DNA from 2 places in the Bacillus sp. 5RYD7K genome. Region 1 is predicted to be linked to the other one. Evidence: predicted binding sites of a transcription regulator. Region 1 holds the regulator's gene; the other holds the start of a gene.
The links. Region 1 encodes Rex, which represses fermentation and respiration genes when NADH is low (regulators of the CRP and FNR family bind a similar motif). Its sites were predicted from a motif close to TTGTGAAATATTTCACAA; they were not measured.
Positions count from the first base shown of each region.

Region 2: a site for Rex is predicted at 1,462-1,479, ahead of ACQE26_RS17610 (helical membrane plugin domain-containing protein). Genes of this name have one in related genera too.

Region 1 is NZ_CP191200.1:265,350-268,852, reverse strand. Features, by position in the region: gene ACQE26_RS01220 (ABC-F family ATP-binding cassette domain-containing protein) at 1-419, opposite strand, end outside; gene moaC (cyclic pyranopterin monophosphate synthase MoaC) at 559-1,071, shown strand; gene ACQE26_RS01210 (redox-sensing transcriptional repressor Rex) at 1,068-1,715, shown strand; gene tatAY (sec-independent protein translocase protein TatAY) at 1,734-1,904, shown strand; gene tatC (twin-arginine translocase subunit TatC) at 1,911-2,672, shown strand; gene ACQE26_RS01195 (YdiK family protein) at 2,711-2,902, opposite strand; gene ACQE26_RS01190 (CPBP family intramembrane glutamic endopeptidase) at 2,899-3,503, opposite strand, start outside.
Region 2 is NZ_CP191200.1:3,613,703-3,617,205, reverse strand. Features, by position in the region: gene ACQE26_RS17620 (DMT family transporter) at 1-557, opposite strand, end outside; gene ACQE26_RS17615 (cupin domain-containing protein) at 687-1,184, shown strand; gene ACQE26_RS17610 (helical membrane plugin domain-containing protein) at 1,571-1,987, shown strand; gene ACQE26_RS17605 (NAD(P)/FAD-dependent oxidoreductase) at 2,027-3,205, shown strand.

The DNA of each region.
Region 1 (3,503 bases):
GCTTCATACTGATAGCCGCCTTTATCCTTGAAGTCCTGCTGAAGCCTGTCATAGGTTTTCATCAGTGTCTCAAGCTCCGCGGGGGCGGCCGTAGCCATCTTTTCTTCAATAGAACGCATTTCTTTTTCCATTGCTTTCAGGAAATCAAAAACACTCAGCAGTTCTTCTTTTATGGTAAGCTGGGATTCCAAGCCTGTGTGCTGGGCAAGATATCCCATCGTTAATTCTTTCGGTTTGATTAATTCACCCTTTTCATATGAAAGGTGACCTGCGATAATTTTAAGGAGAGTTGATTTGCCGGCTCCGTTTCTGCCTACAATGGCGATGCGATCCCGAGATCTGACTTCAAGCTTTATATTGTTTAAAATAGGATCAGCGCCAAAAGATTTGGACAGCTGATTAATTTGTAAGATCATCATATTATTTCACCTCTGTTATAATAAGTTAAGTGTAGCTTATCAACCTGCTGTCAGCAAACAATACATCAGAATTGGAACATTATAGGATAAGACATCAGGGAGAAAATAGTGTATGATCAGAAGTAAGGAGAGTTTAAATATGAATGGATTTTCTCATTTTAATGAAGAAGGCCGTGCCCGCATGGTGGATATAAGCGATAAATCTTCAACAGTCCGTACTGCCGCTGCGATATCCAGCGTACACATGAAGCATGACGTGTACAGCAGAATCAAAAACCGCGAGATCGGAAAAGGAGACGTACTGGCTGTCGCACAGGTGGCCGGAATCATGGCTGCAAAGCAGACCTCAGCGATTATCCCGATGTGCCACCCGCTTTCTTTAAGCAGCGTCGACATTTCATTCGGCTGGGAGGAAAAGGATTCCGAAGCCGTTCTTCATATACAGGCAAGCGTAAAAACGAAAGGGAGTACAGGTGTGGAAATGGAAGCGCTAACTTCCGCTTCAGTCTGCGCTTTGACCGTTTATGACATGTGCAAGGCGCTGGATAAAGGAATGGTCATCGGCCCGACCTGCCTCATGGAAAAAACGGGAGGCAAAAACGGTGATTTTAAAAGAGATGCATCTGAGTATAAAGTGGAGGACCAATCATGAACAAGGATCAATCAAAAATTCCGCAGGCGACAGCAAAACGGCTGCCGCTTTATTACCGCTTTTTAAAGAATTTACACGCGTCAGGAAAGCAGCGCGTTTCATCTGCTGAACTGAGCGATGCGGTAAAAGTCGATTCGGCCACGATCCGCCGGGATTTTTCCTATTTCGGGGCGCTCGGCAAAAAAGGATACGGCTATAATGTGGATTACCTGCTGTCATTTTTCAGAAAAACACTGGATCAGGATGAAACGACGAACGTCATTTTGATCGGTGTCGGGAATTTAGGGACGGCGTTTCTTCACTATAATTTCACAAAAAATAATAACACAAAAATATCTATGGCTTTTGATGTGAATCAGAGTAAAATAGGAACTGAGGTAGGCGGCGTGCCTGTCTATGCTCTTAATGATTTAGAACTTCACATTAAGGATGAACCTGTGGCGATTCTTACCGTTCCGGCGGTTGCCGCGCAGTCAATCACCGATCGGCTCGTGTCGCTCGGAATCAAGGGAATCCTTAACTTTACGCCGGCCCGTTTGAATGTGCCGGATCACATTCGAATTCATCATATAGATTTAGCTGTAGAGCTTCAATCATTGGTTTATTTCTTAAAGCATTATTCTGTTTTGGAAGAAATTGAATAACGAAAGGAGGAGCTGCACATGATCGGTCCTGGAAGCCTGGCTGTTATCGGTGTGGTGGCGGTGATTATTTTCGGTCCGAAGAAGCTTCCCGAGTTAGGAAAAGCCGCGGGGGACACGCTTCGTGAATTTAAGAACGCCACTAAGGGATTAGCCGGTGAAGAAGAGGAAAAAAAGAAAGAAGAACAGTAAGATAGGATGACGCGTATGAGAGTGAATCAAATGACGCTTGTGGAGCATATTGCCGAACTTCGGAAACGATTGCTGATTGTGGCGTTATCCTTTACGGTTTTCTTTATTGCCGGCTTTTTTCTGGCAAAACCTATCATTGTGTATCTTCAAAAAGCCGATGAAGTAAAAGAGCTCACCCTTAATGCTTTTAACCTGACGGATCCGCTGTTTATCTTTTTGCAGTTCGCGTTTATTATCGGCATCATTTTGACTTCGCCGATTATTCTCTATCAGATTTGGGCGTTTGTCAGCCCGGGGCTGTATGAGAAGGAGCGCAAAGTAACACTCAGCTATATTCCGATTTCGATTGTGCTGTTTGTCGGCGGTGTGTCATTTTCTTATTATATTTTATTTCCGCTGGTCGTTGATTTTATGAAGCGGGTCTCGAATGACCTCGATGTCAACCAAGTGATCGGAATCAGCGAGTACTTTCATTTTCTGCTGCAGCTGACGATTCCGTTCGGGCTGCTGTTTCAGATGCCGGTGCTGATCATGTTTTTAACGAGGCTCGGGGTTGTCACGCCGATGTTTTTATCGAAGATCAGGAAGTACGCGTATTTTGTGCTGCTCGTGATCGCCGCGATGATTGCGCCGCCTGAGCTGCTGTCTCACTTGATGATTACGATTCCGCTTTGCATTTTATATGAGATCAGTATCCTGATCTCAAAAGCGGCGTACCGGAAAAGGCAGACCGGCAGCAGTGAGTCTGACCAGGACGTATCAGCATAAAAAAAGCCATTTCTCAATGATGAGAAATGGCTTTTCTTTTATTTTTGATTTTTTTTCACTTTAAATGAGAAAGCGAACATTTTAAACGAGATGCTGATATTATAAGCGGCGAAAACCATCAGCAGTATGGAATAAAAAGACCACATACTTCCCGGCGAGCTTGCGGCTAAATACGTAAAGATACAGCCGACTGCGAAATAAATCAAGCCCCAAGTCATTGGGTTCCTCATACAAACAATCCTCCAATAATTAATTGCATTTGTTCACTATGCTGTTCAATATATTTTTGGGCGGGGCCGAGCTGCATGACCACGACAATGGTATTCATCATGACATGGGCGAATATCGGCACAATAATCCGTTTCGTCTGCACATACAAGAACGCAAAGGTAAAGCCCATGGCCGTATATAGCAGCAGGTGTGTGAGGTCCTGATGCACAATGCCGAAAATGACGGAACTGATCAGTCCGGCGAAAAAGAAATTCGTTTTTTCATATAATACACCGAAGATGATCTTCCGGAAAATGATTTCTTCAAGAATCGGCCCGACGATAGAAGAAACGATGATCATGAGCGGCATGGCTTTTATAATGTTGAGAATGGCTTTCGTGTTTTCGGAACCGCTGTTCACGTGAAAGACATACTGCTCAATCATTCCGGCGATACCCTGAGAAAATAAAGCGAGCCATATTCCCGCGACCGCCCAGAGAACGGACATGCCGGCGGATGCTTTCTTCCCGTTTCTTAATGTCTGCTTCGGCGCGGTTCTCAAAATCAAGAGAACGATAATCAGGCAGATAAAAAAGCTTACGACGGAATAAATCCCCTGAG
Region 2 (3,503 bases), 590 kb from region 1:
TCCAGCATTTTTCGATTGCCGAGCGGATAGGCAAATGCGGCGATGACGACCGGCACAACACTGAATAGTATCGTGCGCCCGGACAGAGAGCCCGCATGCTGAAGCTGAATCAGGCCTGCTCCGATCAGGATGATGACGGAAGTAACCAGCGAAATCAGCGGGATCTTTTGTCTGACGGGAACCGGGCCCGCCGGTGAATCTTTTGTTTCATAGAAAAACGGCGACAGGAGCACACCCGCGACAATTGTAACCTGCCACGTGCCGGCGATCAGCCAGCCCGGCCCGTATGCCGCCGCAAAGGTAATCGGGGCATAAAAAAGCACGAAGCCGGTAAAGCTCCACTTCAGCCAAAAAAACGGTTTTTTCCGGATTTCATGCCAGAGCGGCACCCATTTTCCTTTCGCATAAACGATCAAAAATAAAAACGGAACCATAAAAAGAAAACGCAGGGAAGAGCTCCACATCCAGTTTCCGCCGGAAAGCTCCATCGCCCTGTTTAAAATAAATGTGACTGCAAAAAACAGAGATGCCAATATTCCGAATATGATGGCTTTCATGAAATCCCTCATTTTGACACATATTTTTTTATACTATACTATTCACCGGCAGGCTTCGCAATGGAATATGTGAAAATAGCGTTTTAACAACTGATGAATGGGAAACAGACATATACGGAGGTGAACACAATGCAGAAAGAGGATATTGAAGTTCTTTATTTTGAAGATGACGGCCGCATTCCGAATAATCCGAATCTCCCGCTTGTCATTTATAAAGCGGTATTTAATGAAGAAACGGTACAAAAAGCGGAATCCGTCCTCCGCCGGCACGATTGGTCGAACAGCTGGAGGGGCGGAGTATTTCCGTATCACCATTTTCACAGCACCACCCACGAAGTTCTCGTCGCGGTAAAAGGAAACGCGGTTTTGAGGTTCGGCGGGGAACAAGGCGCAGACGCCGTTCTTCAAACTGGAGACGCAGCGGTCATTCCGGCCGGCACCGGACATAAAAAACTGTCGGCCAGTTCTGATTTTACCGTGATCGGGGCTTACCCGGGCGGCCGGCAGTACGATACAAAAACGGAGAAAAATGATAGAACTTCAGAAGAAATCAGCCGTGTCCCGCTCCCGGAATATGATCCCTTTACGGGAAAAACGGGCCCGCTTATAAAAATGTGGGAGAAATGACAGGGGAAAAGCGGATGGTCTGTAAAAAAATAGCCTAAAAGAAACGTTATTACACCCCCGCCATATAAATAATTTCATAAACGAAACAATTCACGTTCAAATTTTGTTCAAAAAGTGTTATTATATAAGAGTAATTCAAATTGGGGTTTTTTATGTTTGCTATTTTCAGAGAGGAAAAAGAAATTTTGACTTATTCAATTGTTTTTGTTGATATAAAAATAATACTGAATATGGCAAAGTGAAAAACTGGGTAGTAAACATTTATTTTTGTAACTGATTGTGCACGGATTCACAATCTTGCTTTTTCATGCTTTTCTGCATGAAAGGGGAAAGGCTACCCTTTCCAAAAAAATCAGCACACTGCTTATAGTAAAGGAGAATCGGATATGCCAGAAACAATCGATCAAACAAATGCATCTGTCAGCCAAGGCCAACGCGATCTTATTGATCAGCTGCTAAAACCTGAAGTTCAAGAATCACTGACTGTTTTAGTGGATCAGCTACCAAAACTGACTGAGTTAGTAAATATTTTAACGAAGTCTTATGATTTTGCACAGTCTGTAGCGACAGACGAAGTATTGAAGAGCGATACAGTGGGTGCGCTTACAGAAATTCTTGAGCCTGTGAAAGAAACAGCGAAAGATATTGCGGCTACTGCGATCGAAGCAAAAGACCGCGCGGATGCAAGCAATGACACGATCGGACTTTTCGGCCTGCTGCGCATGCTGAAAGATCCTCAAGCGCAAAAGCTGTTCCGTTTTGCTAACAGCTATCTTGAAATCATGAACGAAAAACAAAAATAATCTCAGATTCAAATTGATATAAAGGACGGAGGATATACGATGTCAAAACATATTGTCATTTTAGGCGCTGGTTACGGCGGAGTTCTTTCTGCTTTAACCGTTCGCAAACATTACAGTAAAGATGAAGCACGCGTAACCGTTGTGAACAAATACCCGACTCACCAAATTATTACGGAACTGCACCGCCTTGCAGCCGGCAACGTGTCTGAACAGGCTGTTGCTATGCCGCTTGAAAAACTTCTTAAAGGAAAAGACGTTGACATTAAAATCGCAGAAGTCAATTCTTTCTCAGTTGATAAAAAAGAAGTCGCCCTTTCTGACGGTTCTAAGCTGACTTATGACGCGCTTGTTGTCGGACTTGGTTCAGTTACGGCTTATTTCGGCATTCCTGGACTCGAAGAAAACAGCATGGTGCTCAAATCCGCTGCGGATGCCAACAAAGTATACAAACACGTGGAAGACCGTGTGCGTGAATACTCTAAAACGAAAAACGAAGCTGATGCAACGATTCTTATCGGCGGAGGCGGCTTAACAGGCGTTGAGCTTGTCGGTGAGCTTGCTGACATCATGCCGAACCTTACGAAAAAATACGGCGTAGACCATAAAGAAATCAAACTGAAACTAGTTGAAGCAGGTCCGAAAATTCTTCCTGTTCTTCCTGATGATCTTATCGAACGCGCGACAAAAAGTCTTGAAAAACGCGGCGTAGAGTTCTTAACAGGTCTTCCTGTTACAAACGTGGAAGGAAACGTCATTGACCTGAAAGACGGTTCAAAAGTCGTTGCCAACACATTTGTATGGACAGGCGGCGTACAAGGCAACCCGTTAGTCGGCGAATCAGGTCTTGAAGTGAACCGCGGCCGCGCGACTGTTAATGATTTCTTACAATCTACTTCTCACGAAGATGTATTTGTTGTCGGAGACAGCGCAGTATACTTTGCGCCGGACGGCCGTCCATACCCGCCTACAGCGCAAATCGCATGGCAGATGGGTGAACTTGTCGGTTACAACCTGTTCGCTTACTTAGAAGGAAAAACGCTTGAAACATTCAAGCCTGTAAACTCTGGTACGCTTGCAAGTCTCGGACGTAAAGACGCGGTTGCCATCATCGGAGCGAACTCTACTCCGCTGAAAGGTCTTCCGGCATCTTTAATGAAAGAAGCAAGTAACGTACGTTATTTAACACATATCAAAGGATTATTCAGCCTGGCTTACTAATCCTTTAAATGACACTGCCGACTTTCTCGGCAGTGTTTTTTTATATCTAAATGTTAACGTGCACAGTCAGCGCCGCGGCTGATGCGCTGAATTTCTGTCTTCCGTCATCAGGCTGATCAATACCGGCTATATCCCGAATACATCTCAGACGAAAGGCACGTTAATCTGGATTATAGGCTCCTTTTGCTGTGCGTCATGCTGATTATCGGTATGATGATAAGCTGACAGACAGGCAGCATGCCGAACTCGTTCAGGACTTACATCATGCAAAACCTAACTTTAGTGATTTTATGGACTG